3 regions of the Bradyrhizobium sp. ISRA436 genome follow, and region 3 is predicted to be linked to each of the others. Evidence: riboswitches for the same ligand, from Rfam matches in the RefSeq annotation. Region 3 holds a riboswitch; each other region holds the start of a gene.
What was found. Region 3 has a riboswitch for cobalamin ahead of MTX23_RS03805 (DUF1636 domain-containing protein). Riboswitches for the same ligand answer to the same signal wherever they lie in the genome.
Positions count from the first base shown of each region.

Region 1 (10,584 bases), on a different replicon from region 3:
TGGATCCCAACGCAACCTTTGCCGAGTATCACCGTCGCTTCCTGCCCATAGAGTACCGGCCCGGCTACAGCATCAGCCTTTCCGATAGCGAGCGATGACAGATCTCCATACCGAAGCAATGACCTTTGCCGGACGCGACGCCTACCAAGCGCTCAGCGTCCGGCGGTGGATCGTTCTCCTTGTGCTGGTGGTCGGGGTTTGCATCGCATTGGTCGGGGACCTTTCGACTGGGCCGGCCAGCTACGGGCTTGGAGAGGTTGTGCGCACGCTCGTTCTGCCGGCAGAGGCGGATGCGCAGATGCGCGTCATTGTCTGGTCGATCCGCATGCCGTCGGCTCTTATGGGCGTCGTGGTCGGCGTGGCGCTTGCCATTGGCGGCGCTCAGATGCAGACCATCTTGAACAACCCGCTGGCGAGCCCGTTCACGCTGGGCATTTCCGCCGGCGCAAGCTTCGGTGCCGCCCTGGCACTCGCCTTCGGTGTCGCGCTCCTTCCCATGGCAGGCGACTACATCGTCGCGGCCAATGCTTTCGTCGTGGCCATGGCAACTGCTTTCCTGATCCATTTGGCCAGCCTTCGGCGTGGCGCCTCGATCCAGGTGATCGTGCTTTTGGGCATAGCGCTGGTTTTCAGCTTCAATACGGCGCTCGCTATCACCCAATATTTCGCCGCCGAGCAGGCGGTGGCGGCCATCGTCTTCTGGACTATGGGCAGCCTCACCAAGGCAACATATCCCAAGCTCGCCATCACAGCGGTCGCCGTGGGTCTGACGTTGCCGGTCTTTCTGCGCCGCCGGTGGCAGTTGACGGCCTTGCGTCTTGGCGAAGCGCGCGCGGCGAGTTTCGGCGTTCCCGTGCGGCGCCTGCGGCTCGAAACCCTGATCCTTGTCTCCCTTTTATCGGCGATCCCGGTCGCGTTTGTCGGCACGATCGGCTTTATCGGTCTCGTAGGTCCGCACATCGCCCGCATGATGGTCGGCGAAGACCAGCGCTTCCTGCTGCCCGCCAGCGCGCTGACTGGCGCGCTGATCATGTCGTTGAGCTCGATCCTGGCCAAAATCGTGGTGCCCGGCGCCGTCCTGCCGATCGGCATCGTCACCTCGGCGATTGGATTGCCGGTCTTCCTGTATTTGATCCTGAGAAGCGGAAGGGACATATGGTAGTGCTGAGCACGCATCGCCTCGGCGCCCGCTTCGGATCACGCGAGGTGCTGCGTGATGTGACGCTTCCGTCCTGTCATGGCGGCGAGGTGGTGGCGGTTATTGGACCGAATGCCGCGGGCAAGTCGACGCTGTTCCGTCGCTTGGCAGCCATTCTTCCAGGATCCGGCGAGTGCCGGCTGGAAGGCGTGCCCGATCCGGATCGCGCCATTGCCTATATGCCGCAGGACCAAACGGCAAACGCCGTGCTGACGGTGTTCGAATCCGTCCTTCTTGCGCGCAAGCAGGTCAGCGGCTGGCGCCTGGAGAAGTCTGATCTGGTGGCGGTGGACCAGGCTCTGGCAGCACTCGATATGGGCGATCTTGCCAAGGAAATCCTTTCCGAGCTGAGCGGTGGACAGCGCCAGCTCGTCGGCCTTGCCCAATGTCTCGTGCGCGAACCGCAGGTGCTGCTCTTGGACGAGCCGACCAGCGCGTTGGATATGCACCGCCAGCTCGAAGCGATGCGGCAGGTGCGCAGCCTTGCGCATGATGACGGTATGCTTGTGCTGATCGCGCTTCACCATCTCGACCTGGCACTCAAATTCGCCGACAAGGTCGCTATCCTCTCCGATGGAACGTTGCACGATTTCGGCGCGGCGGCTGATGTCCTGACGCCGGAAAACCTTGCCGCAACCTTTCGCATTAGGGCGCGTGTCGAATCCTGTTCGCAGGGCAAGCCACATTTGATCGTCGACGACGCGATCTGACGCCCCACGCGTCAGGGACAGGCCGGCCTCAGAAGTCCGTCATGAAGGACAACTTCACCGTTCAGCGGCGCACCCTGCACCACGGTGCCAAAGCCCGCGACACCAGCGGAGTAATCGTTGTCAAAAACATTCTCGATCGATGCCAGGAAATAGCGGACCCCCGGCTACCAAAGCTACGATTTTGTGCGCCGACCTTGGGATTTTGTCCGAGCGCTGAAAGAAGGCCAAGCCCCCAAACCATCATCTCACCAGCGGTTCAGGCGGCGCCAGCGCGAGTTGCCACTTCTCAATCATTGACCGGCCGACAACAGCCAATCGCTGGTGTGTGAACCGGTCTCCATCTGCCGGGCTCTCTTTTCCTGGGCATCGTGCAGAGCGCCGGGATGCAACCAATTCAGCTCCTCACGCGAGCGCGTTTCGCTTCTTAGCAAGGCGTTCTTCAGGGAATGCGTCTGTTCTAAAATACAACAAACAAGGAGTATAGCGCGACATGTATGGAACGGCCCGCGGGCGCAAGAACTTTCTCAGTCGACTTCACACATGGGAGCGGTGCGGTCATGTATACGGCCTGTAAAGCGCGGCGCATGACTGCTGGCCTCGATGAAGTCCGCGACACAAGGGGCTAAATCAATCAGACGCGCTTGATGCGCATTGTCGCGCCAGCCTCACTCATGCCGGGATTTCGTCCCGTGGGTTCATCGCCTGTTATTGCTCCTTGCCCTCTGCCGGCCCGCGCCGGTCAGATCTCTTTGACAGCCGCTGTATTCATCAAGCGGCAGCCGTAGTCGTCGCCAGCGTCTCCGGACACCGGTAAATCCCGCCCTTGTTCAAGAGCGCCCAAGCAATTCGCGCTGTCTTGTTGGCCAGCGCGACCGCTGCCACCTTGTACGGACGTCTGGCGAGCAGCGCCTTCAACCATGGCCGCGTCCGATCGGCCTTCCGGGCAATTCGCAGGACGGATGTCGCCCCAAGAACGAGGAGGCTCCGAAGTTCGGGGTTTCCCATCTTCGAGATGCGTCCCATCCGCTCCTTGCCCCCACTCGAATGCTGTCGCGGCGTCAGTCCCAGCCAGGCAGCAAAGTGACGAGCGGATTTGAAGCCGCCGGGATCTGGCACCAGCGCCTTGATGGTCGCTGCTGTAATGGCTCCAATGCCGGGGATCGTAGTCAGTCGGCGCATGTCCTTGTCGGTCTTTGCCGCAGCAACAATGGCTCGCTCGAGCTTGTCAATCTGGTCCGCCTGAGCCTCGATTTGATCGGCAACTGCCGTCAGGGCGACGCGCGCTGCCGCAGGCAAGCGGATATCTGCTACATCCCGTACGATTGCAACCAACGCCTCGACCTTTGTTCGGCCAGCGGCGGCAATGATGCCCAACTCGGCCAAATGTGAGCGCAGGGCGTTGATCGTCTGCGTTTGCTGTTTCACCAGAAGTGCGCGACTCTTCAGGACCATCATTGCGGCTTGTTGCTCAGCCGTTTTGATCGGAACGAAGCGCATGGTCTTGCGAGTCACAGCCTCGCTGATGGCCTCGGCATCCGCCGCATCCGTTTTCCACGCTTCACAAACGGTTTGACGTAAGCTGGTGGGATGAGTCGCACTTCATGGCCGAGAGTTGCAATCTCTCGTGCCCAATAATGAGCGCTGCCACAGGCTTCTATTCCCACAAGGCAGGCTGGCTGCTTCGAGAAGAAATGCAGCACCTCGCTGCGCCGTAGTCTCCGGTTGAACACCGGTGAGCCATCGCCACCCGCGCCGTGAACTTGAAAAATGTGCTTCGCCAAATCCAATCCGATGGTGCTAACCTGTTTCATGGAACGGTCCCTCCTTGTGGCGTTCGAACAACGACCACGTCTTAGCACGATGATGCTGTCGGAGCGGGCCGTTCCACCGCATCAATCAGGATGAGAGCGCGTCTCACCCTGATCGCCGCCGCGCAAAGGAGCGTTCATGAGCCCGATTGGCGAGTCGATCAAGATTGCTACCCACATTGGAGGTGCGCAGGACGGACCGCTTCGTCTTCACCCTAAAGGCTCGCGCCAACTAGCTCGGCCATCGCGAGTACAATCCGCTTTCATCGCTTGGACTTTAGAGCCGATTTCAATCCGTGATCGCGAGGTGTTTTGAGGAGCTTTGAGGCAAATCGCGATGTGCCCACGAGTGGGGCGGATGGGGTCGATTAAGTGATGACGGGTCGAGACAACATAACTCGGGCAAGAGCGAGGACCCCTGGGGTAGTGTCCCACTTCATGGTGGTGCACGATCGAGTTAACGACCCGACACCGTGCAGTGCGGGATAACCGTTGGACCACGTCGTGTACGAAGGATGGATACAAACTGGCTAACACGCCGTGGATGTCGGGAGCAGACTTAAGCTCGTGTGGAAGCCGGGAAGGCCCCATCTGAAAGCCAGCCTTCCAGCCGTATCGGGGTAAACCCGCCGTACGGAATGATAGGGGGGATCGAGGAAACGTCGGCATCATGCGAAGCCCGGTCCGCGCCTCGATCCTACCCAACCGCGGGCGGGCGACCGCCTCCGGTGACCCCGGTCGCCCGCCTCCCGACCGCCTCCCGCGACCCGGTGGCCGAGGAGAAATCCTCGTCCCTACCGCGACCATTCGTACCCGCTCCTTCACTCGCCCCGGTTACTATTCCGCTCGCGTGTGCAGACAACTACAGACTTGTCAGAGAGGGGATTGACTCCGCGCCTCGCCCACTTCTACGATGACGACCGACGGTTCCCCTTCACTGGGATCAAAAGGGAATGCGGTGCGGGGATTTTCCCCTCATGCCGCAGCTGCCCCCGCAACTGTAAGCGGCGAATTTTTCGTCATAGGCCACTGGGAAACTTGGTCCTGGGAAGGCGACGCAAGGTTGAGACCCGCGAGCCAGGAGACCTGCCGTCAGCCGTGGTAACACGCGAAAATGTCGGTCGGGGAGTACAGACATTGCTTTCACCTTGCGTAGGTCCAACTATGTCGAGGTGAGACCTCGTTCGCTGTGACGTGCCACTACGTCATGCCGAGGTCTGCTCGTGTTTTCCGTCATACCCAGGCGGCTGCGCGCCGGCCTGCTCGCTCACAGCTTCCTTCTTCCAGCTCTGCCGCTCGGGATTTGCCCTGCCAAGGCACAGCAAGCTCAATCGGTTCAAACCCTGCCGCCGGTTACGGTCAGTCCGCCCCAAAAACCTGCGGTGAGGCCCGGCCGTCCCGATGGCTGCCGCGCGGCAATCAGGGTGACAGTGCTTCCCAACCAGATTGTCGCGCTATACGATGGCCAAGCGTTCAGCCACGGCCTCACGATCGCAGTCAAAGCCGGCGGCAACGCCTCGCGCAGCACCGACGGCCGCAGCCTCGGACGGCTCGCCTTCGACGCTGAAGCTAGATCAGCAGAACACCAGCGGGAGCCGCCTGAACCTCACGCCGCTGCAGACACCTGCCAGCGTTGAGACGATTACGTCCCAGACCATCGAGGATAGCGGCCAGCATAACGTCACCGATGCGGTGGCCCAGAACGCAGCGGGCTAGTCTCAGCCGAGCCGCGAGCGAATGCACGTTCTAAATATCCGCAAGCGCCAGAACAAGTAGCAGCGGGCCTTAGTATACGCTCCCCGCCGAGCGGAATATTGATCTTGAAGTCGAGGCTTTATTGTGTAGCATCGCCTACCACGCTACTGATTTCCATGTCTGATGATGAACTTCGGTGTCCGCAACGGACTGCGCGACTTCGAGCGGCCTGGATTGATGAAGAGCGGCTTCGTCCCAGGGATTCAGGGCGACGCGGTTCGCGCTCAACTTGCCAGCGATTGGCATCGGTCAAGCTGAGCCTCTCTAGAACACATGTGCAGATGACCCCAGCGATCGGCCCTACGTCTCGAAAGCGGCTGAACCGCAAGCCGATCGGACCTCAACGGCCCGTATAGACGCCCGTAAAGACCGTCAACTGGCCCTCTTCACTCCCGATCTCTTAATAAAATCCGAAAAGGCTTTGAGGGTAGCGTCTGAAACATGATGCTCGATGCCTTCGGCGTCCGCCTCCGCGGTCTCCCGGGGCACGCCAAGCGCGAGCAGCATTTCCAGGACCAGACGGTGGCGCGCGCGCACCCGCTTGGCGAGCGCTTCACCCTCCTCGGTCAGGAAAATACCGCGATAAGGACGAGCCACCGCCAGGCCTTCCCGCTTCAGCCGCGTGATCGTGTTGATCGCGGTCGGATGAGACACCCCGAGCCGCCGCGCGATGTCGGTGGCGCGGGCCTCGCCGGTCGAATCAATCAGGTCGGCAATCAGCTCGACGTAGTCCTCGAGGATCGCAGTCGAGCGCGCCGAACGGGCCTTGCCAAAACGCCGCGCCTGCGCCTGCTCGGTGGGGAGCGCGTGAAGCGATACCGCGACATCCATGGAAGGCTTTGGACGCATGTGAAAAATCCAGAATCTCCAGACATTCGACCATGGGGCCTCCGTAGCGACATTGCAAGCTCACGCAATTGCCTCTCGCCTTCTTGCAACAGCTTCGCAATTGCAACAGGCTTGACATTGTAGCTAATGCCTCGCATTTGTAGCATCATCTACATTTTAGTGTACCTACTAAGTACCGCTTCGCCCGCGGTGCTGCCGCGGGGGATTGAAAATGCACGTTCGCGTAACTCGCTCGGCTCTTCTGAGCACGACGTCGATTGTCATGATGTGCCTGAGCGGATTCGCCCGTGCCCAGCAAAGCTCACCCGGGGTGACGGCCGCTCCGCCGGCAGAACAAGCAACACCAGGCCAGCAGCCTCCTGCGGCGCCTGCCGCTCCCGCGACATCCGCCCCATCCGAGGCGGCGTCACCACCCGCCTCCCGATCATCGAGCACGGCGGCCCCGCCTACGTCCTCTGGCTCGCCGGCCGAAGTGGACATTCCGCAGGTGACGGTCGAGGGCCGGCAGCGTAAGCCGGTCCGACGTGCCAACCCGGAAGAAGCCGCCGGCCGGCCCGTGACCCAATCTCCGCCGGCGTCAGTCCAATCCGCGACGCCGGGTTCCGGCAACCCGCCCTTCGCGCCTTCGGCCATGACGAGCGATCAATTCCAGTCGAGCCCGACCCAGGGCTTCGGAAATCTGTTCTTCACCGCGCCCGGCGCCACATCGGCAGGAATCTCGACCCAATCCTCGCGGCCGGTCTTGCGCGGACTCTCAGATGCCAAGGTCCGCATCCAGGAAAACGGCGTTGGCGCCGTCGACGTCTCCGACATCGCCCAGGATCACGCCGTGCCGATCGATCCGCTCGCGCTGCAGCGCGCGCAAGTATTTCGCGGGCCGGCCGCGTTGCGGTTCGGATCGCAGGCGGTCGGCGGTGTCGTCGACGTCACAAACAATCGCATCCCGACCGCCGCGCCGATCGGAGGCCTGGCCGCCGAGCTGCGATCGGCCGTCACCTCGGTCGACAGCGGCTGGGAGAGCGGCCTTCTGCTCGACGCCGGAAGCGGCAATGCCGCCGTGCATGCCGATGTCTACGGCCGCGGTGCGAAGGACTATCGCATCCCGAGCTATCCCTATCTGGTTCCTCCCGATCCCGCGCCGACGTTCAACGGACGCCAGCCGAACTCCGCCATGGAGAGTGCGGGCGCGTCGATCGGCGGTTCCTACCTGTTCGATGGCGGCTATGCCGGCCTGTCGATCTCGCGCTTCACGAGCGACTACCACGTTCCCGGCATCGCCACGTCCGAGGCCCAGCAGCACAACCAGCTCGAGCAGACCAAGATCGCGAGCAAGGGCGAATACCGGCCCGACGCGGCAGCGTTCGCCGCCGTGCGCTACTGGCTCGGCTATTCGGACTACCGGCACGATGAGGTCGTCAACAACAGCACGGTCCTCGGCGATTTCCAGACCATCGGCGCAACATTCAAGAACCGCCAGACGGAGGGGAAGCTCGAGTTCGAGACGCAGCCGCTTGCAACGCCGTTCGGAGCTCTGACCAGCATCGTCGGCGCCCAGGGCGCCTACCAGCGCCTGGATACGGTCGGCCAGGCGATCCTGCGGCCCGCGCAGACCGCGACGGCCGCCGCGTACTTCTTCGACGAGCTGAAACTGACCGATGCGCTGCGGACGCAGCTCGCCGGCCGCCTCGAATACGTCGATGTGTCCGGCACGTCATTCGAATTTCCGTCAAGCTACCTGCCGCCGCCGAACGAACCTGCCAGCGCACCATCCCGATCAAGCTTCCTGCCGACAAGCATCAGCTTCGCAACGATCAAGGATCTGCCGTCCTACCTTCAGGCCAGCCTCACGCTGCAGCGGATCCAGCGGGCTCCGCGCGCGCTCGAGCTGTTTGCCAGCGGGCCCGACGATTCCGAGAAGACCTTCAAGATCGGCAATCCCGATCTGACGCTCGAGACCGCCAACACCGTGGAAGTCGGCCTGAGGCGCACGCGCGGCGATATTCGGTTCGACGCCAATCTCTACTACACGCGCTACAGCAACTTCATCTACGGCCGGGCGACCGGCAATTTCTGCGACGCGGATTTTTCGACCTGCGCGCCCGCCAGCAGCGGCGATTACATCCAGGTCGCCTATTCACAGGACGATGCGATCTTCCGCGGCGGCGAATTGACCTGGCAGTGGGATGTGTCGCCGCTCGCGGGCGGCATCTTCGGCGTGGAGGGACAGTTCGACGTCGTGCAGGCAACCTTCACCGACGGCACCAACGTGCCGCGCATTCCGCCGATGCGCGCCGGTGGCGGCATCTACTGGCACAACGACAATTGGTCCACGAGGCTGCACTACCTGCATGCGTTCAGGCAAAACAACTTTGCAGAGTTCGATACGCCGACCGACGGCTACGACCTGCTCAAGCTTCAGATTGAGCACCGGCAGCGATGGCGGACGTCGGCTTGGGGGCCGGTCGAAGTTGCAACGGGCCTGATCGGCGACAATCTGCTGAACGCTAACATCCGCAACTCCGTGCAATTCCACAAGGACGAGATCCTGCTGCCCGGCAGAACCTTCAAGCTGTTCCTCAACGTGAAGTACGGGGCCAACGCGCCGGCCGATGCCCCGATCGGCGCGGTGCGCGGGCAGGACGCGATGGCCTTCTTCACCAAGGCGGCGCCCGCGCCGGCGTGGAGCTGGGGCGGCTTCTATGGCGGCGGCCATGTCGGCTACGCCTGGGGTACGGCAAAGACCCATGCCGGCTTCATCGAAACCGCGACAGAGACGCCGCTGTTCGGCAACACATCGGTCGCAAGCCTCGATCATGCGGGCATCGGCATCCAGGCCGGCTACGACTGGACTGCGGGCCGTATGGTCGCAGGCATCGAGGGCAATTTCACTTACGGAAACCAACGCGGCAGCTCGGCGACCACGTGCCCGGGCGCGGTCTGCAATCCGGCGCTGGCCCCGCTCGACGCGCCGATGTCGGCCGATCTTTCCTATCGGTTCGACTGGCTCGCAACCGTGCGTGGCCGCATCGGCGTGGCGGTCACCCCGGAGACCCTCGCCTATGTCTCAGCCGGCGTTCCCTTCGGCACGGTCACGGCTTCCGGATCAGTGTCGGGCACGACCGCTGCCGGCGTCGGCTTCACGACACCTTACAGCGTGGACCGATTCCGCTTTGGCTGGGCCGTCGGCGCCGGCATCGAAACCAGGTTGACCGGCAACTGGACCGCAACGATCGACTACCAGCACTCCGATCTCGGAGCGTTCCGCGCGACGCCGACCTTGCCCGACAGCGCGGTGACGTTGGTGGATACCGACGCGCGGGTCAGGACCGATGCCGTGCGCGTCGGCGTCAACTACCGCTTCGGTGCCGGCGATCGTGTCTTCGCGACGAATTGACAGCTCTGTCGCGCTCGACCGCTGCTATTTGACCGTGAAGCGGATCGGCAGTTTCACCGCCACCGATTGGCCTGCGAACGTATCGGGCGGCGCAGGAAACGGCTGCGCACGCTGCAGCAAGGCGATGGCTTCGCCGTCGAGGGCACTCGAGCCGGAGCTTTGTGTGACCTGCGCATCGCTGACCAGCCCCTTGCGGTCCAGCATGAACCGGACCTGCGTGATCCCCTGTTCGTGCCGGGAACGTGCGGCTTCCGGATAGCGCTTGTTGCGCTCAATAGCCGCGAGGATCTGCGAACGCCAAGTGACGATCGCCTGCTCGGCCTTGCGGTCGGGCCGTCCCTGCGTAGGCGCGGCGGCCACCGGCGCGACGCGGTCTGCAACCGCAGCCGGGGCCGTGGTAGCGGCTGCAGCCTGCTGCTCGGGCACGGCTTCGGGCTGGGCCTTGGTTGGCGCATCGACGGCGGCGTCGGGATTCTGGGCCGGCGGTAGCTCCGGCGTGTCGTCCGGCACCGGCGTGTCGGGCTTCGCCTCTGGCCGGGCCTCGGCAAGCGTCTGCTCGGGACCGGGCGCAACGTCCGTGGGCGTCGTCAAGGGCGCGGCCGACACTGGTGCAAGATCCACCACGACCGCGCCGGAGGGTTCGGCCGGCTCAAGATACTCGGGCTCGCGCCATGCCACTAGGGATGCCGCGAGACCGCCGTACAGCGTGATCACGACAAGGCCGGAGAATGTCCAGCGCCTCAGATCCGAGACGTCTTCCGCAAGATCCGTCACGGCGCGGCCGACTGCTCCACGCCGACCAGCGCCACTTTCAGGTAGCCGGCCGTCCGCAGTCCATTCATGACTTGCATGACCTCGCCGTAGGGAACC
Region 1 covers NZ_CP094520.1:120,657-131,240, forward strand. The annotation lists gene MTX23_RS35455 (ABC transporter substrate-binding protein) at 1-98, shown strand, start outside; gene MTX23_RS35460 (iron ABC transporter permease) at 119-1,162, shown strand; gene MTX23_RS35465 (ABC transporter ATP-binding protein) at 1,156-1,908, shown strand; partial or broken gene MTX23_RS35470 (IS110 family transposase) at 2,677-3,719, opposite strand; cobalamin riboswitch at 4,624-4,825, shown strand; gene MTX23_RS35475 (hypothetical protein) at 4,940-5,353, shown strand; gene mntR (manganese-binding transcriptional regulator MntR) at 5,844-6,302, opposite strand; gene MTX23_RS35485 (TonB-dependent receptor) at 6,952-9,714, shown strand; gene MTX23_RS35490 (energy transducer TonB) at 9,739-10,488, opposite strand; gene exbD (TonB system transport protein ExbD) at 10,485-10,584, opposite strand, start outside.
Region 1: linked by a shared signal. The riboswitch ahead of MTX23_RS35475 (hypothetical protein) and the one ahead of MTX23_RS03805 (DUF1636 domain-containing protein) in region 3 are both predicted to bind cobalamin.

Region 2 (10,584 bases), 140 kb from region 3:
GGGTCCAGCACCTCTGGCCGCGAGGCGATCACGATCCTGGGTGCGGCCGGCCATCACGTCGAGGTCTGCGACCCCTCGCGCTGGTGCCTGGCGCGCTATTCGCGCTTTGTGCGCAAATTCCACCATTGTCCCGGCCTGCGCACCGATCCGGGCGGCTTCCTGCGCTTCGTCGAAAGTTTGTTGGCATCGCAACATTTCGACGTGCTGCTGCCGACCCACGAGCAGGGCTTCCTGTTCGCCCGGGGCGAGGCGCGGCTGAAGCCGCGCGTTGGGCTCGCGTTGCCGGATTTCGCCAGCTACCGCGGGGTGCACAGCAAGGCGGGCTTCAGCCGCCTGCTCGATCAACTCGGCCTGCCGCAGCCGCCGACGCGGATCGTCACCTCGCTCGACGAACTGCGCGGGGCGACCCGGTTTCCATCGGTGATCAAGACGTCGATCGGCACTGCAAGCCGCGGCGTGTGGATCGTGCGCGACGCAGGCGATCTCAATCTCGCGCTCTACGATCTCCAAACAAGCGGGGACATCGGTGGAGAACTATTGGTGCAGGACCTCGTCACCGGTACCACCGAGAAGGCGCAGTCGGTGTTTTGCCGCGGCGAGTTGCTCGGCTTCCATGCCTATCGGCAGGTTGCCGCCGGAGTCGGCGGCGGCGAGGCGATCAAGGAGAGCGTCAGCCGGCCGGCGATCCGCCGCTATCTCGAGACGATCGGCGCGCATCTCAATTGGCACGGGGCGCTCTCGGTCGACGTCATCATGCCGCTCGACAGCGCAACCCCGCTGCTGATCGACTGCAATCCGCGGCTGGTCGAGCCGATGAACGCGCACCGCGCAGGCACCGATCTCGTCGATCTGCTGCTGCGGGTCTCGCGCGGCGAGACGCCAGAGCCGCTTGCCGAGAGCCGCGCCGGCGTGCGGACGCATCTTGCGATGCTGGCGCTGCTCGGCAGCGCGTCACGCGACGGCACGCGGCGCGACATCATCGGGGAATGCGGCCGCATCGCCGCGGGCAAGGGTCCCTATCGGGGCAGCACCGAGGAACTGACGCCGGTGCGGCTCGATTGGCCCGGCGCCGTGCCGCTGGCGATCACCGCCGCGCTGCTGCTGGTCTCGCCGCAGCTCGCGTCGTCGCTATCGCGCGGCTTCGGCGCGCATCTGCTCGACGCCGCGAGCATCCGGATAATCGAGAGTGAGGGGTTCTTGCGCGATGCTTCAACGCGTCGTCCTGGCGAAGGTCAGGGCCCATAACCACCGCTGAAAGTTAGTTAGCAGGCTGGGGCCGTAGCTCGCCCTCCAACTCGCTTCAGTGGTAATGGTCCTGGCTTTCGCCAGGACGACGGCGTGGATAGGCATGCGCCTACAACGGCTCGTCGTCATTGCCGTAGCGATCGAGCTTCGGCGTGGCGATGTCGCCGTCCTCATAATATTCGTCGTCCTGCGGCGTTGGGGGCGGCGGAGGCTTTTTCGGCGGCTCGCTGGCCTTGCCGCGACCCTTGCTCTTCTTTCCGGCTTTGCCCATACATTTCCCCTGCGCAATCGATGGTGCCGGAAAATCTATCCCAGTTTGCAAGCGCTTGAAATGCGAGCAGACGGTGCGGCGGGATGCGTCCCGCCGCCCTGCAACGGCTCAGAACGTCGCGCCGGCCCGCACCATGTAGGTCCGGCCCGGCAGCGGATAGGCCGAGAAGCGGCCCGCGGTGAACGAGCTGGCGATGGCGTAGTCGTAGTAGAGCGCGTTGAACAGGTTGTTCACGCCGACCGACCAGAAGAAGCGGTCGTATTGCCCGCTGAGCTTGATGTCGGCCGTCGCGTTGCCGGGAATGCGGCTCTGAGTGTTGGCCTAGTCGTTGTCCATGGTGCGGGAGCTGCAGGCGCGTAACGAAGGATTCACCGCATACAGTTGCGGGGGCAGCCGCGGCCTTGGGGGAGTTTCCCGTACCGCATTCCCTTTTCATCTCATGAAAGAACCGTCATGGTCACTAGGGTTCGGCCGGAGACTAAAGTCAATGCCGGCGGGAGTGGGGCTGCGGCTGGACGGGCACGGTTTTCGCCGAGTGTCGCTTGTCTGCCACGGCGATCGCTGTAAGAGCATTGATCCGATGAGTGTGCAGGATTTTGCCATGGCGACCGAGGTCGCGGCGCGGCGCCGCTTGGCCGCGACCGTGGCGCTCGCTGCGCTCGTGGTGCTGCTCGTGCTGATCTCGCTCGGCATCGGGCCGGTACGGCTGTCGCCGCTCAAGGTGATCGAGGCGCTGTTCGGCGGCGGCAGCGACGTGGCGCAGGTGATCGTGCGCGAGATCCGTCTGCCGCGGACCATACTGGCGTTTGCGATCGGCGGCATTCTGGGATTGTCGGGTGCGGCGCTGCAGGGGCTGTTGCGCAATCCGCTGGCCTCGCCGTCGTTGTTCGGCGCGCCACAGGCGGCGGCGTTCGGGGCGGTGCTGGTGATCGCGCTGGGGCTGGCCGACGTGCGTTCCTACGCGCTGCCGGTCGCAGCGATCATCGCGGCGTTCGGCTCGGTGTTCGCCCTGCTTGCGATCGCGGGACGCAACGCCGGACTGTTGATCCTGATCCTCTCGGGTCTCGCGATCTCCAGCTTCGCAGGTGCCGCGACGGCGCTGGTGATGAATCTCTCGAGCAATCCGTTCGTGGCGCTGGAGATCGCGTTCTGGCTGCTCGGCTCGCTCGAGGACCGCAGTTTCCAGCATGTCGCGATTGCGCTGCCCTTCATCCTGGCCGGCGCGGCCGTCCTGCTCAGCCAGCGAAGCAGCTTCCGCACGCTGACGCTCGGCGAGGAGGCCGCGCAGAGCCTTGGTGTCGATGTCGGGCGGTTGCGGCTGTTCGTCATCTCGGGTGTCGCGCTCGGGGTCGGCGGTGCGGTCGCCGTGACAGGGACGATCGGTTTCATCGGCCTGGTCGCGCCGCATCTGATGCGGCCCGTGATCGGTCACGATCCGGCGCGGCTCCTGGTGCCGAGCGCGCTCACCGGCTCGGCGCTGCTGCTGGCGGCCGATATCGCGGTGCGCATCATCCCTTCGACCTCCGACATCAAGGTCGGCGTGCTGACCTCGATCATCGGCGTGCCGTTCTTCCTCTATCTGATCATGCGCGAACGCCGCGCGCTCGGCGGAGGCGTGGCGTGACGCTGCTGTCCGCAACCGATCTCAACGCCTCGCTCGGCCGCCGAAAAGTGCTGCACGACATCTCGCTATCGCTTGCATCGGGTCATCTGGTGGCTCTGGTTGGTCCGAACGGCGCGGGCAAGACCACGCTGCTTCGTGCGTTGGCCGGGTTGATCCCCTCCCGCGGCGACATCAGGATCGGTGGCGATGTGCTGTCGTCGCTGTCCTTGCGCGAGCGCGCCAAGCGCTTTGCCTATCTGCCGCAGGGGCACATGGTGCATTGGCCGCTGCCGGTGCGCGACATCGTCGCGCTCGGCCGCTATCCGCACGGCGCGACTGATCCCGCCCGGCTGTCGCCTGACGACATGGAGGCGGTGCTGCGGGCGATGCAGGCGGTCGACGTCACCGCGTTCAGCGACCGCCGCGTCACCGAACTCTCCGGTGGCGAGCGCAGCCGGGTCGCGCTGGCCCGCGTGCTTGCGGTGGAGGCGCCCGTGATTCTCGCCGACGAACCGACGGCGTCGCTCGATCCGCGCCATCAGGTCGACGTGATGCAGAGGCTGCGCAGCGTCGCCAAGACAGGCGTGCTCGTTGTCGTCGTAACCCACGATCTCGGCCTTGCCGCGCGCTTTGCGGATCACGTGCTGGTGCTGTCGGAGGGACGATTGGCATCGCAGGGCGCGCCGACCGAAGCGCTATCGGAAGCGGTGATGGCCGAAGTGTTTCGGATCAGCGCCTATCGCGCCGAGTATCAGCGCGAGGCGGTGATCGTGCCGTGGGCGGACGTGTGATGCCGCGACGGAGTTTCCGCGAGCTCGTTTCACCTCTCCCGCTTGCGGGGGAGGTCGCATCGTATCGTCAGATACGATGCGGGTGGGGGCTTTCTCCACAATACGATTCGCGGCGATACCCCCACCCCAGCCCTCTCCGCGCGAGCTTTGCTCGTCGCGCCCCGCAAGCGGGAGAGGGGGCGCAGCCCCGTCGTGGCCGCCAGCTTTGCTCATTCCTTTGTGCGCTGACGTTTGCCGCTCTGGCTTGGATGATGTCGGCCAGCACCTCGCTCGCCGCCGGACCGCGCATCGTCTCGATGAATGTCTGCAGCGACCAGCTCGTGCTGTCGCTGGCCGATCCGGATCAGATCCTCGGGCTCAGCCCGTTCGCTCGCGATGCCTGGCAATCCTGGGCGGCCGACGAGGCGCGGCGCTATCCTGTCCTGTCCGGCGGGGCCGAGGACGTGCTGGTGCTGAAGCCGGATGTTGTCGTCGTCAGCCAGTTCGACAAGCGCGAGACGCGCGACCTGCTGAAGGCCAATGGACTTCACCTTGTCGAATTCTCGGTGCCGCGCACGCTCGACGAGGTGAAAGCGCAGATCCGCCAGATGGGCGATGTCGTGCAGCATGCGGATCGCGCCAGCGCCGAGATCGCACGCCTCGATGCTGCAATCGCCCGCGCGCGGGGCGCGGTCACCGCTCATCATTATCGTGTGCTGCCGCTGGAGCGGCGTGGCTGGGTGTCCGGCAAGAACAGCCTGGTCAGCTCATTGTTGGCCGAAGTCGGCCTGGTCAATGCCGCCGGCGAGCTCGGCCTCGAGGCCGGCGGATTTGCCTCGCTGGAGGCGATCGTGAAGCTGCGGCCGGATTTCATTCTGGTGTCGGAAGCCGGCGATCGCGCCGAGGACGAGGGCCGCGCCTTCCTGCTGCATCCCGCGCTGGAACGCTTCTACCCCCCGAACAAGCGCATCGTGCTGCCCGAGCGGCTCACCGTGTGCGGCGGCGTGATGCTCGCCGACGCACTGGACCGGCTGACGGCGGAACTGAAGCGGGTGACGCGTTGACCCTGCATCCGGGCTACGAAATCACCCGGGCATTACCGGACCGCCGGCCTTCTTCCAGGCGTCGATGCCGCCTTCGATGTGGGCGGTGTTCGCTAATCCCGCTTTCTTTGCGGCGGCCACCGCCATCGCCGAGCGTTCGCCGAAGGCGCAGAAGAACACGACGCGGCGGCCGGTTGCGGCCGCGACCTCGCGCAGCATGCCGCCGGGCTGCAGGCTCTCGCAGATGCCGGGGTAGGGCGCGTGCATCGCGCCGGGGAGCGTGCCGTGCTTGGCTCGCTCGCCATTCTCGCGCAGATCGACCAGCAAGATATCGGGCCGGCCGAGGCTCGCGATGGCGTCGCGCGCGGTCAGTGCAAGCCCCTGCTTGGCGAGCTCGTCCTGGTGCAGGCCGACATGCATGTTGGCAGGCACCGCGACGTCCATCATCTTGGGATTCGGCAGATGGAGGTTGTTCATCAACTCGACATAGTCGTCGACCGACTTCACCTGCAGGCGGGGATTGTAGCGCTTCTCCTCGCCGATGGTGGAGACGGTGTCGCCCTTGTAGTCGTGGGCAGGGAACACCATCGTCTCGTCGGGCAGCTTCAACAGGCGGTTGAAGATCGAGTCGTATTGCTCCCGCGCGCTGCCGTTCTGGAAATCGGTGCGGCCGGTGCCGCGGATCAACAGCGTATCGCCGGTGAAGACGCGGTCGCCCATCAAATAGCTGTAGGAATCGTCGGTGTGGCCGGGCGTATACATCGCCTCGAGGCAAAGGCCCTCGATCGTTACCTTGTCGCCGTCGGAGACGCGCATCGACACCACGTCAGCCTTGCTCTGCTCGCCCATGATGGTGATGCACTGGGTACGGTCGCGCAGCTCGGCGAGACCGGTGACGTGGTCGGCGTGCAGGTGGGTATCGACGGCCTTGACCAGCCGCAGGTCGAGCTCCTGCAGCAGCTTGCAGTAACGGTCCGCTTTCTCCAGCACAGGATCGAGGATCAGCGCCTCGCCGCCGGCGCGGCTGGCGAGCAGATAGCTGTAGGTGCCGGACGCGCTGTCGAACAGCTGGCGAAAGATCATGGCGGCTGACCTATTCTTCGGACCGAGTCTTGGGGAGGATATTATTCCATAGACGTGGTCTGCTCAAAGCAAATCCATCCCCCTGGGATGGTCCATTGCCGTCATCCCCGCGCAACGGGCCGTGCGTCCTTCGAGACGCCGCTATGCGGCTCCTCAGGATAACGGGGCTTATGGAGGTTTTGAGGGGGCGTTAGGGCCTGACGTAGCTCCAGCCCTGCTCCTGCAATTCCATCAGATGGACCACGCCTGACGGTACGATGGTGGCGTCCGGGACCACCGAGATGGCGTGGCCCTCGGCCTTCTCCATCGCATGCTTGGTATTGTTGCACGCGGAGAACTGGATCTTGCCCGGAAACACCAGGTCCTTCAGCCGCTTGATGCGATCCTGCACCGGCGAAGTGTCGCTGCGCAGCATGTTGAGGCCGGGGCCGTAGGTGACGATGTCGACGTCCACGTCCTCGTTCTTGGCGCGGTAGTATTCGATGACATTCGTCGCGTTATTGAGCGCGAGATTCATCACCTGCGGGTCGTTCTGGTCGACCTGGATTGCGATGCGATGCGACTTGTCCGTGGCGAAGGCGGTTGCTGTGAGCGCGAGCGACACCGCACCAGCGGCGGCAAGGCGACGAAGCATGGCAATTCTCCCTAAGGCCGAACCAGCGTGTATCCGTTCTCGGTCAACCGCAGGATCTGCGCGACGCCGACCTGCACCGGCGTGGCGACGGGGATGTAGTCCGGCCGCTTCCCAGTCTCGCGCTCGATCGTATCGACGGTGTTCAGGCAGATATCGACCCGCACGCCCTGCGCTACCAGGCTCTCGACCAGCTTGCGGTTCGGATTGTCGGGCTTGAGCAGATCGATGCCGGGGCCGAAGGCGACGATCTCGATCGCCACCTTGTCGGGATCGTAGCGCTTCATCAGATTGTTGGCGACGCTGATCACGAGACCCTGCTTCTTCGGATCGTTGTCGGAGAGCTGCAGCACGACCTTGTGCTCGGCAAACGGCTTGTCCTGCAGCGGCGGCTCCTGCTGGGCGTAGGTCGGCGGCGCCGCGAGGGCGATCAGCGCAAAGCAAAGCATCGTGGTGATCGCCTGCCGCATCGTCATCCTTGCCTTACGATACCCGGATTGTCGTCGACGCCCTTCAGCGTCACGCCCGGCGCGGCACGGTTCGGCGGCCGTCCGGCACGCAGGTGCTTTGCGACGATATCCCAGATCGGCGCGCCCTTCTGTTCGTTGACCGACGCCCAGCCCGCGACCTTGTAGCTCTTGCGGGCTTCGAGATGCTTGCCGTTGGCGAGCTTCAGCTCGGAGATGCGCTTGCCGACGGTTTCCGCTGGCGCGCAGGTGTAGGCGAGGCCGCCGACGCGGACCATGTCGCCGCCCTGCTGATGATAGGGATCGGCGTTGAACAAATTGTCGCAAACGTCTTCCAGCACGTCCTTGATCCGGCTGCCGGTCATGGTCGTGACGTAGGTCTCGGGATAGGTGATCGCAGTTTCCGACAGCACGTCTTCCATGGTCAGCGGCTGGCCGGCGAGCATGGTGAGACCCCAGCGGAAGCCCGGCGACAGTGCGATCTGGGCATCGAGCTCGTTCAACATCGCGTCGCAGATCAACTGGTCGACGGTGCCGGAGAAATTGTCGCGGCGGTAGAGCAGGCGGTCGGCGGAGGCGAGCTTGTCGCCCCACTCGCCGACATACGGCTCGCGCACCCGGTCGATCAGCCCCTGCATCGCAGGGTCAGGCTTCAACAGCTCAGAGAACACCGGCAGCAGCCGGTAGCGTACATTGGCGACCTTGCCCTTGGCGAGGTCGAGATCGAGCACGCCAAGAAATTTGCCGTTCGAGCCGGCGTTGGTGACCAGCGTCACGCCGCCGGCATTGGTCACCGTGATCGGCAGCGGGATCGCATCATGGGTGTGACCGCCGAGGATGACGTCGATGCCGGTGACGCGGCCCGCGAGCTTGAGGTCGACATCCATGCCGTTGTGCGACAGCAGGATCACCGCCTCGACCTTGTCGTTGTTGCGGTGAAAGTCGACGAGCTTCTGCAACTCCTCGTCGCGGATGCCGAAGGTCCAGTCCGGCGTGAAGCGCCTGGGATGCGCGATCGGCACGTAGGGGAATGCCTGGCCGATGATCGCGATGCGGTGGCCGCCGATCTCCTTGACGACAGACGGCTTGAAGACGCGCCCCGAGGCCGGGTCGAACGCCTTCGCGTCGTTGAACGCGGCTTCCTCGGTCAGGAACACGTTCTGCGCCAGGAACTCGCCCTTGAAGCGGGCGAGATTGTCGCGCAGGGCCTGTTCGCCATAGGTGAATTCCCAATGGCCGGTCATCGCCTCGATGCCGAGCAGGTTGGCAGCCTCGACCATGTCGGCGCCCTTCACGGCGTTGGCGAGCCCGGTGCCCTGCCAGAGGTCGCCGCCGTCGAGCAGAATCGAACGGCCCTGGCCGGCATCGGCGCGCAGCTTGTCGATCAGCGTCTTCAGATGTGCAAAGCCGCCCAGCCTGCCGAAGCGGCTAGCTGCCTTCTCGAACTCGACGCTGGTGAAGGCATAGGCATCGGCGCTGTCGGGCCGGATGCCGAAACGGTCGAGGAACGCCTTGCCGACCAGATGCGGCGGCTGGCCGGCCATCGCGCCGACGCCGAGATTGACGCTGGGCTCGCGAAAGAACACCGGCCTGAGCTGCGCGTGCGTATCCGTCATGTGCAGGACGCGCGCATTGCCGAAGCGTTCGAGATCGTAGACGCTTGCGGTGTCGGCGCTGCGCGCAGAGCTCGCCGGCAGGCCGGCCGTCAGCGTTGCGGCGGCCGTCGCTCTCAAGAAATCCCGGCGGCGGATGATCATGATTTTCTCCGCCCGGCCCGCTTCACCTCTCCCCATCGGGGAGAGGTCGGCGCGCAGCGCCGGGTGAGGGGCCGCGGGCCACACGAGAGAATGTAACCCTTCACCCGCGCCTTTGGCGCGACCTCTCCCGATGAGAGAGGTGTAGCACCGGCGATGCGGAATGAGTTCATTGTCATCTCAACATACGTCAGCGAATTTCCATGTCCTTCCAGCGTTGCTTCTCGCTGGTGGCCTGGAAGATCGAGGCCTTTGCCAGTGCTTCCGCTTCCTTGGCCTGCGCGACCGCGGTGTCGAAGTCGCCGGTGTCGGCGGCCTTTTTCGCCGCAGCCAGCTTCGAGGCGGTGGTGGTCCACTGGTTGCGCAGCGAGCCGGCTTCCTTGTTGGCGGCTTCGGCTGCCGCATAGGCCGCCTTGTAGTCGGCCTCGGAGGCGGCGAGGGCGCTCGCTCCGTTCGCGATCAGCAGCACGGCTGCGAAGATGATCGCCGTTCTCATGGCCGCGCTCCCGGACCCGAGATCGGCAGCCCGTTGCTGACATAGGAGAGATAGTATTCGAGGTTGCGATACTCGTCGTCCTGCGGGTTGAGCGGCACGGCGCGGGTCTGGCTGTTGCAGCTGGTGAAGCGGCGGCTGATCGTGCCCATGCCGCTCCATTCCGAGCGGTAGATCGGCATCGCGTTCAGGATGCCGAGCGCCGGCGCCAGCACCTCGGCGCGGATCCGCTCGCCCGGGCTCTGCACATGGCAGGTCGCGCAGGAGAAATTGAGCTGGCCGCGGCGGGTATAGAAATATTCCTTACCCTTCTGATAGGCCTCGAGCGCGCGCGGATCGTTCGGGATCTTGATGTCCATCGGCTTGCCGCGCGAGGTGAAGGCCATGTAGGCAGTGAGCGCCGCCATGTCGTCTTTCACGTAGGACAACGGCGCCTCGCCATTGGCCTCGCGGCAGCGATTGAGCGCGAGCTCGAGCGTGACGACCTTGCCCTCCTTCTCGTCGAAATAGGGATAGTTCTGGCGGATGCCGATGCCCTTGTTCGGGAAACAATCGGCGTAGCTCTTGCCGTTCTTGAACGGCTTCGAAAACATCTCCTTGCCGGCCTCGAGCGAGAACTCGTAGGGCGGGAACTCTTCCTTCTCTTCCCACTGCTTGTGCAGGTCCTCATTCATCGAATAGGGACCGTTGACGAAATCCTCCAGCTTCAGCTTGGGAAATTTGGTGGTGAAGTATTTCTGGAAGGCGGCCTTGTCAGCCGCAGGATCGATCGTGTCCGCCCCGTGCGCCGAAGGCGCAAGCGCCAGCACGCCCAGCGCAAGCGCTGCGGTTGCGACATGAACAGGACGACGCCGTGTCATTGAATCTTCGCCGTGGTGCTGTCGGTCGCGCCCTTGTTGTCGACCCAGCTGATCTTCAGATCGTCGCCCTTCTTGCCGCCCTTGAAGGCGAACTTGACATAGGGGTCCTTGGAGACGCCGCCGCCCCAGTCGGCGATGAACACCGGCTTGCCGTCATGTTCGAAGGTCAGCTGCTGGATGAAATGCGGCGGAATGATCTCGCCCTTGGCGTCCTTGACGAAGCCGGAATCCATCGGATGCTGGATCAGCGCCTGTACCTCGGTGGTCTCACCGTTTGACGTGGCGCGCACGCGAATGCTCGATGCCATCGGATTATTCCTTTATGGTTTGCGCATGATCTTGTCGGAAAACCGGTTCCCACTTT
Region 2 covers NZ_CP094519.1:667,301-677,884, forward strand. The annotation lists gene MTX23_RS03060 (hypothetical protein) at 1-1,245, shown strand, start outside; gene MTX23_RS03065 (hypothetical protein) at 1,355-1,516, opposite strand; partial or broken gene MTX23_RS03070 (TonB-dependent receptor) at 1,625-1,864, opposite strand; cobalamin riboswitch at 1,859-1,985, opposite strand; gene MTX23_RS03075 (iron ABC transporter permease) at 2,118-3,140, shown strand; gene MTX23_RS03080 (ABC transporter ATP-binding protein) at 3,137-3,910, shown strand; gene MTX23_RS03085 (ABC transporter substrate-binding protein) at 4,162-4,953, shown strand; gene MTX23_RS03090 (MBL fold metallo-hydrolase) at 4,975-6,015, opposite strand; gene MTX23_RS03095 (DsrE family protein) at 6,206-6,649, opposite strand; gene MTX23_RS03100 (hypothetical protein) at 6,661-7,122, opposite strand; gene soxB (thiosulfohydrolase SoxB) at 7,119-8,870, opposite strand; gene MTX23_RS03110 (hypothetical protein) at 9,058-9,363, opposite strand; gene soxA (sulfur oxidation c-type cytochrome SoxA) at 9,360-10,220, opposite strand; gene soxZ (thiosulfate oxidation carrier complex protein SoxZ) at 10,217-10,528, opposite strand.
Region 2: linked by a shared signal. The riboswitch ahead of MTX23_RS03070 (TonB-dependent receptor) and the one ahead of MTX23_RS03805 (DUF1636 domain-containing protein) in region 3 are both predicted to bind cobalamin.

Region 3 (10,584 bases):
CAGCCAGGCTTCCCCGGCGGCTTCGCGGGATTCCTGTGTGAAGACATCCAGCGTCGAACCGGCCCCAACCCCATATTGCCCCGGACGAGGTCCGAACACGCGCGAGACGCGCCGCGTATAGGGATTTTCGTCGCCTTCCTCGCGGCGCTCGGACAGCGCCTCGGCCGCGGCCTCGAACAACTGGGCGAGACCTGAGAAGACGTCGCGGAACAGCCCCGACACGCGCAGCGTGACGTCGATGCGCGGCCGGCCGAGCTCTGCCGGCGCGATGATGTCGTAGCCCGAGACCCGGCCCGAGGCGTGATCCCAGCGCGGCGCGAGCCCGGCGAGACGCAGGGCCATCGCGAAATCCTCGCCGGCGGTGCGCATCGTCGACGAACCCCAGAGATCGACGACGAGGCCTTTCGGCCAGTCGCCGTGGTCTTGCAGATGACGGCGCAACAATTCCTCGGCAAGCTTGACGCCTTGCGCATGCGCCGACGGCGTCGGCACCGCGCGCGGGTCGACCGCATACAAATTGCGTCCGGTCGGCAGCACGTCGCCGCGCCCGCGATACGGCGAGCCCGAAGGCCCCGGCGCAACGCGCCGGCCGGAAAGCGCATCGCGCAGCGCACGCTTCTCCGCCTCGCCGCACGCGCCCTGGCCGAACACATGCAGGCCGTCGCCGAACTGGCTTTCCTTGAGATCGCAGACGAAGCGATCGATCTGTGGAATGGCTTCGGCCGCCGAGACCGATGCGGCGAGACCGAGATCGTCCTCCAGCCCGGCGAGCCGCGCTTCCTCGCGGATATCAGCAATCAGGCGCTGGCGCCGCGTGGGATCGAGGCCGTCGGCGGTCGAATATTCATCAAGCAACTGTTCGAGCCGGCGCAGGCTCTCCGGCAATGCGGCGTTCGTTAGCGGCGGCGGCAGGTGGCCGATCGTGACCGCGCCGATCCTCCGCTTGGCCTGAGCCGCTTCGCCGGGATCGTTGACGATGAAAGGATAGATCACCGGCAGATCGCCGATCAGCGCCTCCGGCCAGCAGCAGGATGACAATGCGACCGATTTGCCCGGCAGCCATTCGAGCGTCCCATGCGCGCCCATGTGCACGATGGCGTCGATACCCTGCTGCCTGAGCCAGAGGTAAAACGCGACATAGGCGTGGCGTGGCGTACGCGAGAGATCGTGATAGTCGGCGTCACGCTTGCCGACGTCGCCGCGCTCCGGCTGAACGGCGATGAAGGATTTACCGCATCGTATCGCCGCGAATTGAAATTCGCCGCTGTGGCAATCGGGATCATGCTCCGGCGCGCCCCAGGCGTTCGCGAGGTCGTCCTGAAGCTGGCGCGGAAGGCCGGCCAGCGACGCGCGATAGTCGGCGACGCTCCATGTCAATTTCTGCTGCGGCAGAACCTCGCCGAGTGACTCCACCGCCTCGACGTCGAACCCGGCGACCGCGAGATCGGACAGCAGCACATCGACGGAGGCGAGGGCATCGAGGCCGACCGCATGCGCGATCTGGTGGGGGCGGCCAGGATAGTTCGAGAGCACGACAGCGAGCCGTTTCTCGTGCGTCGGCTTATTCGCGAGCCGGTGCCAGGCGGCGACGCGCGCGGCCACAGCGGTGACACGCTCGTCGTCCGGCCGGTGCGCAAGACGCGCAAACTGGAGATCGGGATCGCGCTCGCCGGGAGACTTGAAGCTCACGACGCCCGCAAACACGCGGCCGTCGACCTCCGGCAGCACCACGTGCATCGCCAGATCGCCGGGGGAAAGACCGCGAAGTGACTCCGCCCAATCGTCGCGCCGCGCTGTCGACAGGGCGACCTGGAACACCGGGCAGGATGCGGAATCGAACGGCGTCGTACCGTCGTCGCCGACCGCGGAGAAGGCGGTCGCGTTGACGATGGCGGCGGGAGGGCACTGTGCAAACTGGGTGCGCACCCAATCGGCGACGCCCGCTGCCTTCAGCGAGCTGACGAACACGCCGTAAGCATCAAAGCCCTTCTGCCGCAGCGCGCCGATCAACGCGTCGACCGGCGCCGTGTCACCGGCCGCGAGATAGGAACGATAGAAGGTCACCAGCGCCCGCGGCCGGTTGTCTGGCGCCGGCAGTGTCGCGACGGCACCGAGCCCGGGATCGTAGACTCCGATCTCCGGAAGATCGATCTCGCCGACGACCGGGCCGGCATAGAGCCCCGACGCCAGCGCGAGCTGGGAGATCACGGCCTGCGCCGCAACGGGACCACCCTTGTCGCAGAGCACCTTGAGCCGTCGCAGCGTGGAGACCGGCAGGGTAGAGAATTCATCCAGCCGCAGGTCATCCCGGCCATCCGCCGGCAGCACCGCAAATGCGATGTTGCGCTCTCTTGCCAGGCGATGCAGCGCGGCCAGCCCATATGACCAGTAGGGTTCGCCGCCGATCAGGCGCACGAGAATGCCGCGCGCCTGCGACAATGTCCGTTCGATATAGGTGTCGACCGACAGGGGGTGGCGCAGGTCCGCCAGATTCGCGAGCCGCAACGACGGCAGCGACCCGCAGCCGCGCCGCCAGCCGGATGCGAACGCGGCAAGATCGCTGTCGGAAAACGAGAGCACCGCGAGCTCGGCCGGATCCTGGCCGAGGTCCCTTGGTGTCGCGGTCTCGTCAAGACCGCGGCTCTCGCGGAAGACGACGTGCATCAGACACCAAGTCGCGCCCTGATGGCGGCCTCATCGATATCGCCGTGTTCGCCGATCACGACCAGCTTCGACTGCCTCGGCCGCACGCCCCAGGGCACGTCGAACTGATGCCTCACGCGTTCGCCGACCGATTGCACCAGCAGGCGCATAGGCTTGCCCGCGATCGCGATATAGCCCTTGGCGCGCAGCACATTCTGCTCGCGCGCCAGTCCCTTGATCGATGCGACCAGCGCATCGACATCGGAGACTTCCGGGAGGTCGATCACCACGGAATTGAAATCATTGTGTTCGTGCTCGTCCTCGCCATCGTGGTGGGATGGACGCGCCGCCAAGTCGTCCTCCGCCGCGGCCTCGAGACCCAGGATCACGCGGGCGTCGACCGCGCCGTCGACGACGGGCAACATCGGCACCTGCCGCGGCATTTCGGCCGCGATCGCCAGCCTGGCGGCTTCGAGGCCCTCGGAGCCAGCGAGATCCGCCTTGGTCAGCAGCACGATGTCGGCGCAGGCGATCTGATCCTCGAACACCTCAGACAGCGGTGTCTCGTGGTCGAGACTGTTGTCAGCCGCGCGCTGCGCGTCGACCGCGACCGGGTCGGGCGCAAAGCGGCCGGCGGCGACGGCCTCCGCATCGGCCAGTGCGATCACGCCGTCGACCGTGATCCGCGAACGGATCTCCGGCCAGTCGAACGCTTTAAGCAGCGGCTTCGGCAGCGCGAGCCCCGATGTCTCGATCACGATGTGGTCGGGTCTCACGCGGCGCGCGAGCAATTGCTCCATCGCCGGGATAAAATCGTCGGCGACAGTGCAGCAGATGCAGCCATTGGCGAGTTCGACGATGTTCTCGCTCGGACAATTGGCGTCGGCACACGACTTCAGGATTTCCCCGTCGACGCCTTCGCGGCCGAACTCGTTCACCAGCACCGCCAGCTTCTTGCCGTTGGCGTTCTTGATCAGATGCTGGATCAGCGTCGTCTTGCCAGATCCGAGAAAGCCGGTGACGACGGTGACGGGCACCTTGGTAAGCGTGTTCATTCTGCGGCCTCTGGCACAACGGCTACGGGTGGAATGCGGGCGAGCGATTGCTTGCGAAAGATTTCCGGACGGCTGCGCCACGGCACGATGCCGTCGGGTGCCGCGGCATAGGCGGACGCACCCGCGATCACATCCGTCGCATTTGCCGCGGACAGGCGGCCATAGACATAGGACCAACGCCCCGGCGCACTGAGCGCGACCGAGCAACCCTGGCTGCACGCCGACAGACATTCGACCGGAACCAGATTGACGCCATCAGGCACGCCGGCGTCGAGAATCGCCGCATGCAGCCGCGCGCCGGGCGTGGTCTCACCTTCCGCGAGCGTCTGGCCGGCACGGCAGGTGATGCAGACATGAAGTGTAACGCTCATCGCCCTTCCTGACTGACAGCGGGAGGCGATGAGGCACACGAACCGATCGATGGAAAGGTTCGTTCCCCGTCGCGGAACACCCCGTCCGCTGGTCTCAACTGCTGCGCTGGCAGGTCTCCCGGCTTGCGGAGCAGGGGGCTTCCCTTCGATCCCCGCCTTCCCGATTCCGTTGGGAATCAGTGGCTTTGGGCATCTCTCCGGTCACGGTCGCGGGGGCGGCTGCGCTTTGGGCCGACTTGAGCCCTATCGCATTCCCTCTTCGCCTGTCGTAGGACAGGCACCAACGCAGGGCCCACCATTCGTCCAAGCCCGGAACTTGTCAAGCCGAAGGAACGTCAGATGATGTCTGAACGAGACGCCGCCGAGGACGAAGCCGGTGGCTCCGAGGCCGCGCTGGAAGCCCGCCATGCCGCCAAGATGGCCAAGAAGAAGGTCGCCCGTGATCGAATCATGGCCACCAAGAGCGGTGAGAAGGGACTGATCATCGTTCATACCGGGGCCGGGAAGGGAAAATCATCCTCCGCCTTCGGCATGATCGTCCGCTGCGTGGCACACGGCTTTCCCTGCGCCGTGGTGCAATTCATCAAGGGCGCCTGGGATACCGGCGAACGCCGCCTGCTGACCGGGCATTTCGGCGACCTCTGTCAATTCCACGCGATGGGTGAAGGCTTCACCTGGGAAACGCAGGATCGTGCGCGCGATATTGCCGCCGCGCAAGCCGGCTGGGAGAAGGCCAAGCAACTGATTTCCGATCCAAGCTTGCGTATGGTCGTGCTCGACGAGATCAACATCGCGCTCCGTTACGATTATCTGGCGATCGCCGATGTCGTCGATTTTCTGAAGACGTCAAAGCCGCCGATGACGCATGTCGTGCTCACCGGGCGCAACGCCAAGGAGGAGTTGATCGAGATCGCCGACCTCGTCACCGAGATGACGCTTGTGAAGCATCCGTTCCGGTCCGGCATCAAGGCCCAACCGGGCGTCGAGTTCTGACAGCATAGCCGGGCACGCAAAGGCGATGGCGCGCACATTGATGATCCAGGGGGCGGGCTCGGACGTCGGCAAGTCGCTGATCGTTGCGGGCCTCGCGCGCGCGGCGAAGCGGCGCGGCCTGCGCGTGCTGCCCTTCAAGCCGCAGAACATGTCGAACAACGCGGCCGTGACCGTCGATGGCGGCGAGATCGGACGCGCGCAGGCGCTGCAGGCACTTGCCGCCGGCGTCGAACCGCATACCGACATGAACCCGGTGCTGCTGAAGCCGGAGAGCGATGTCGGCGCCCAGATCATCGTGCAGGGCAAGCGCGCCGCAACGGCGCGCGCCCGGGAATATGCCGCGATGAAGCCCTCATTGATGGATGCCGTGCTGGAGAGTTTCGCGCGGCTGAAGGATCGCGCCGATCTCGTGCTGGTCGAAGGGGCCGGCAGTCCTGCGGAAGTCAACCTGCGCAAGGCCGACATCGCGAATATGGGCTTTGCCCGCAAGGCCGAGGTCCCGGTCGTGCTGATCGGCGACATTGATCGCGGCGGCGTCATTGCGCAACTCGTCGGCATCAAGGCGGTGATCGATCCTGAGGACGCCGCGATGATCCGTGGCTTCGTCATCAACAAGTTTCGCGGCGATCCAACGCTGTTCGATGACGGCTACCGGCTGATCGAAGCCCGCACGTCATGGCGCGGGTTTGGCGTGCTGCCTTACTTCGTCCGCGCTGGCGAGCTTCCGGCCGAAGATGCGCTTGGGCTCCGCGAGGCGCGCAAGCCCGGCCAGTGCAAGATCGCGTTTCTTGCGCTGTCACGCATCGCCAATTTCGACGATCTCGATCCGCTGAAGCTCGAACCGGGCGTCGATCTCGTGATGGTGCGTCCCGGCGACGCCATTCCGGGCGACGCCAGGCTCGTCATCGTGCCCGGCTCGAAATCGACGCGCGGCGATCTCGCCTTCCTGCGCGCACAGGGCTGGGACATCGATCTTCTGGCACATCATCGCCGCGGCGGGCATGTGTTGGGGCTGTGCGGCGGATACCAGATGCTCGGACAGAGCGTGGCCGACCCCGACGGGATCGAAGGCTCCGCCGGCGAAACGCGCGGCCTCGGACTTCTTGATGTTGCGACCGTCATGACCGAGCAGAAGACGCTGACGCGCGTCGACGGCGTCCGTGCCGCCACCGGTCAACCGATCAGCGCCTATGAGATCCACATTGGGCGAACCGACGGCCCGGATCGGGCCCGGCCGTTCGCGTTTGTTGACGGCGCGCCGGAAGGCGCTGTGTCCGGCGATGGACGCGTCCACGGCAGCTATCTGCACGGCCTGTTCGCGTCAGACGATTTCCGCAAGGCTTTCCTCGCGCAACTCGACATTCCCGCCGCGGATCAGGCGTACGGCGCCAGGGTCGACGGCGCGCTCGATGCGCTCGCCGATCACATCGAAGCCCATCTCGACGTCGACGGGCTGCTTGCATTGGCGCGGTGAATCGTCAGCGCGACAAGATCGCGGCAAGTCGGGACCATTCCGCTTCACTTCCGGGCAGGCCGAGACGCAGCCATCCCGGACGTTGTTCGAAGACGCGTGACCAGATTTGCCCGCGCGCCAGCTTCTCCTGCGCGGCCAGGGCGTCGCCGGTCTCGTAGAGCCGGAACAGGGGCGTGCCGCCGACCAATGTCCAGCCCTGCGATTGGACCATCGCATCGAGCCTGAGGCAATCGCTCGCCAGACGCGTCGACGTCGCCATTTTCCACGCATTGTCGCGCAACGCGCGCCGGCCGATAGCAATCGCGGCACCCGACACCGGCCATGGGCCGGCCATCGCCGCAAGCGCTGCAATCTCCCGCTCGCCGCCAATCGCGAAGCCGAGCCGCAGGCCGGCGAGCCCGTAGAATTTTCCGAACGAACGCAGGATCAGGAGTCCCTCGCGCCCAGCCTCTGATGCAAGCGACAGGCCGGGAACGGCGTCGGCGAAACTCTCGTCGATCACGAGCCGGCCGACGCGCGGCAGCAGCGCCAGCAACTCGCCGCTACCGCGACGTCTTCCGTCCGGATTGTTAGGATTGACGACCACGGCGAGATCGGCACCCGCGAGCGCTTCGAGATCGGACACCTCGGTGACGTCCCAGCTGGAGGCCGAAAGAACTGCGGCGTACTCATTATACGTCGGCGCAAGTATGCGCGCCCGGCCGTTAGACGACACATGCGGCAGCAACTGAATGGCGGCTTGCGCACCACCCAGCGCCACGATCGGCGCATCGGTGGCGTAGGCGTATCGTGCCGCGTCACAGAGCGATTCGATGTCGGTCCGCGACGGCAACGCGCTCCACAGTCGCGGCTCTACGTCGAGCGAGGGATAGGGCTGCCGGTTGATCCCGGTCGACAGGTCGATCCAGTCCTCCGGCCGGCCACCGAAACGTCGCTGCGCGACATCAAGATTTCCGCCATGCTCAGGCATCGAGCCGCTCCCTCACACGAAAGCCAGGATCGCGAGCGCGCCCGTCAACAGCAGCATGGCGCGACGATAGAGTTTCAGTCCCCGGCGGATGTCGGTGGCGCCGGGATCGTGCGCCGCTTCGTTCAGCCAGGGCTCGTTCGCCGTGCTGCCGTGGTAGATGCGCGGACCGCTGAGCCGTACGCGGAGCGCGCCGGCCATGGCGGCTTCCGGCCAGCCGGCGTTCGGCGAGCGATGGCGGCTCGCGTCTCGCAACATGCATGACCACGCCTGCGCGGGCCGCGGAGCGAGCAGCACGAACATCAGGCCGGTGAGGCGCGCCGGGATGAGATTGGCGAGATCGTCGATGCGGGCCGCGGCCCAGCCAAAAGCCTCGTGCCGCGCGGTGCGGTGGCCGATCATGGAATCGAGCGTGTTGATCGCCTTGTAGCCGACAATGCCGGGCAGCCCGAACAGCGCGCCCCAAAACATCGGCGCGACGATGCCGTCGGACGCATTCTCGGCCAGGCTCTCGATCGTCGCGCGCGCAATGCCGGCATCATCAAGCGTTGCGGGATCGCGTCCGACGATGCGCGAAACCGCCGCACGCGCACCGGCAACATCGCCGGATTCGAGCGGACTTGCGACCGCAGCGACATGGTCGTGAAGCGAGCGCAAGGCAACCAGCGGCCATGCCAGAATTCCGACCAGGACAATGCGGGTCCAGCCAGTGGGGAGCACGATCTCAATCGCCCAAGCGAGTCCCGCTGCCGCCGCGATCACCAGAGTTGCGGCCGCGATACCTGCCGCGCGACGCAGCGCGGGCGGAGCAGATGTCCGGTTCCAGCCGGTGTCGACGGCGCTGATCAGCCGGCCAAGCCAGGTCACGGGATGGCCGACGCGCGCGAACAGCCACGCCGGCCAGCCGATCAGAGCATCCACAACCATGGCCACCGCCATCGCTCCCGCAAAGCTCACGCACCATCTCCCGCCTCGACCTCTCCTGATGCGCAAGACCCCGCGTGAGCGCAAGCCCTGCGCGACCGATTTCGGCTTTGTCTTTCACCGCGTTTGGTGATTAGTGCTGGCCCGACAGGAGATCATGATGGCCGTCATTCTGATAACGGGCGGAGCTCGATCGGGAAAAAGCCGGCGCGCCGAGCTCCGCGCGCGCTCGTTTTCCGGGCAGCCCGTTTATATTGCCACGGCAGAAGCCCTCGATGCGGAGATGGTTGAGCGCATCGCGAGCCACCGCGCGCGGCGAGGCAACGACTGGATCGAACGGGAGGTGCCGCTCGACCTCGTCGAGGCACTGGTCGAGACCGACGGTGGCGCCGCTAGGCTTATCGATTGCCTCACGCTGTGGCTCTCAAACCTCCTTCATGCGGAGCGCGACTGGTCACGGGAGATTGATCGCCTTGCTGCCGCGCTGCCGCGCCAGCACAGCCCTGTCGTCATGGTGACCAACGAGGTCGGCCTCGGCATCGTGCCCGACAATGCGCTCGCGCGGGCCTTTCGCGATGCTGCCGGCCTCATGAATCAGACCATTGCCGGCGTGGCAGACGAGGTGGAATTTGTCGTGGCAGGCTTGCCGATGAAGCTCAAATGAGGCATCGCATCGCGCCTCGCAAAAGCCCGGCGTGCCCGATCGGTGATATGCTTGGTGCGTTCGCGCGGCTTGGCAGGATCACAATCCCGCTGCTGGCTGCTCTCCTCAAGACCGGACGACGATCCTGATGATCTCATTCGACGATACGTTTCGCCGGCAACTGCACGAATTGTTCGTGTGGCGCCGCGACGTGCGACGTTTTCGACGAGATCCGCTGCCGGCCGGCACCCTGGAGCGGCTGATCGAGACGGCCTGCCTGTCGCCGTCGGTCGGGCTGAGCCAGCCGTGGCGGTTCGTCATCGTCGAGGACAAGCCGAGGCGCAGCGCGGTGATCGAGGACTTCAGGGCTTGCAATGCAGATGCCCTGCAATCCTATTCGGGTGAGCGCGCAGCAAAGTATGCGGCGCTCAAGCTGTCGGGCCTGGAGGAGGCGCCGGGCCATCTGGCCGTATTTGCGGAAAAGACGAGCAGCATTGGTTCGGGCCTCGGACGCGCGACGATGCCCGAAACCACCGAATATTCGGTCGTCGCTGCCATCTGCTCGATGTGGCTTGCTGCCCGTGCGGAAGGCATTGGGCTGGGCTGGGTGTCGATCCTCAATCCAGCGCGCGTTAACGACATTCTCGAGGTGCCGGAGTCCTGGAAGTTCATCGGCTATCTCTGTATCGGTTATCCCGAGGCAGAATGTGACCGGCCGGAGCTCGAACAGGCGAAGTGGGAATCGCGACGAAGCTCGGGCGAGTTCACTGTTCGACGCTGAGATCCTGCTTCGAGGCCACGACACTGTTCTCGCCAGTGGAGATGCACTAAGATGCCCGACCGAGGAGACCTCCCATGGACGGCGGTGTTTGTTGGCGCGACGACATCGCGTCCCTGGTCTTCCCGATCCGGGAGCATGCCGCAATCTGCGCAGTCCATCGGGGAGCGTTCCGGACACTGCTCCGCACGGATCCGACGCCGGATGCCTGCCTCGGCTATTTCGAACGCTTCGAAAATGCATTCAGAGCGGCGGCGAGTGCCAAGATTGCACGCAAGCGCGTTCCGGCGGGCACCAATTTGCATCTTACTAGTCGCGACATCGCTCGAAAGCTGCTAGAAGGCGGTCACATCGAACGCGGAGAATAGCCATGAGCCAGTCCCAGGTCACGCATTTGCCGGTCGCCGCCGGCCAGCAGGTGGGACGGCTCACCCAATCCCTGATGGCGATGATGCTCGGCTTGTTCATTGTTGGGGTTGTCGGGTTCTCGCATATCGACGTGATCCACAACGCCGCGCACGACGTGCGCCATTCGAACGCGTTCCCCTGCCACTGATTGGGGTGGCATGAGTACCTTTCGCGCGATTGTGTTTTCGTCGGTCATTGCCGGTTTCATCGTTGGTCTGATCGTCACGGTCGCGCAGCAGTTCGGTACGGTGCCGCTGATATTAAGAGCCGAAGTCTTCGAGACGGCGGCGGAGCACCAGCATGAGGCCGCTGCAGGGGCGCAGCAGGC
Region 3 covers NZ_CP094519.1:809,988-820,571, forward strand. The annotation lists gene cobN (cobaltochelatase subunit CobN) at 1-2,664, opposite strand, end outside; gene cobW (cobalamin biosynthesis protein CobW) at 2,664-3,698, opposite strand; gene MTX23_RS03805 (DUF1636 domain-containing protein) at 3,695-4,069, opposite strand; cobalamin riboswitch at 4,160-4,369, opposite strand; gene cobO (cob(I)yrinic acid a,c-diamide adenosyltransferase) at 4,412-5,062, shown strand; gene MTX23_RS03815 (cobyric acid synthase) at 5,088-6,536, shown strand; gene cobD (threonine-phosphate decarboxylase CobD) at 6,541-7,506, opposite strand; gene cbiB (adenosylcobinamide-phosphate synthase CbiB) at 7,519-8,460, opposite strand; gene cobU (bifunctional adenosylcobinamide kinase/adenosylcobinamide-phosphate guanylyltransferase) at 8,588-9,091, shown strand; gene bluB (5,6-dimethylbenzimidazole synthase) at 9,219-9,851, shown strand; gene MTX23_RS03840 (hypothetical protein) at 9,926-10,216, shown strand; gene MTX23_RS03845 (CbtB-domain containing protein) at 10,219-10,404, shown strand; gene MTX23_RS03850 (CbtA family protein) at 10,415-10,584, shown strand, end outside.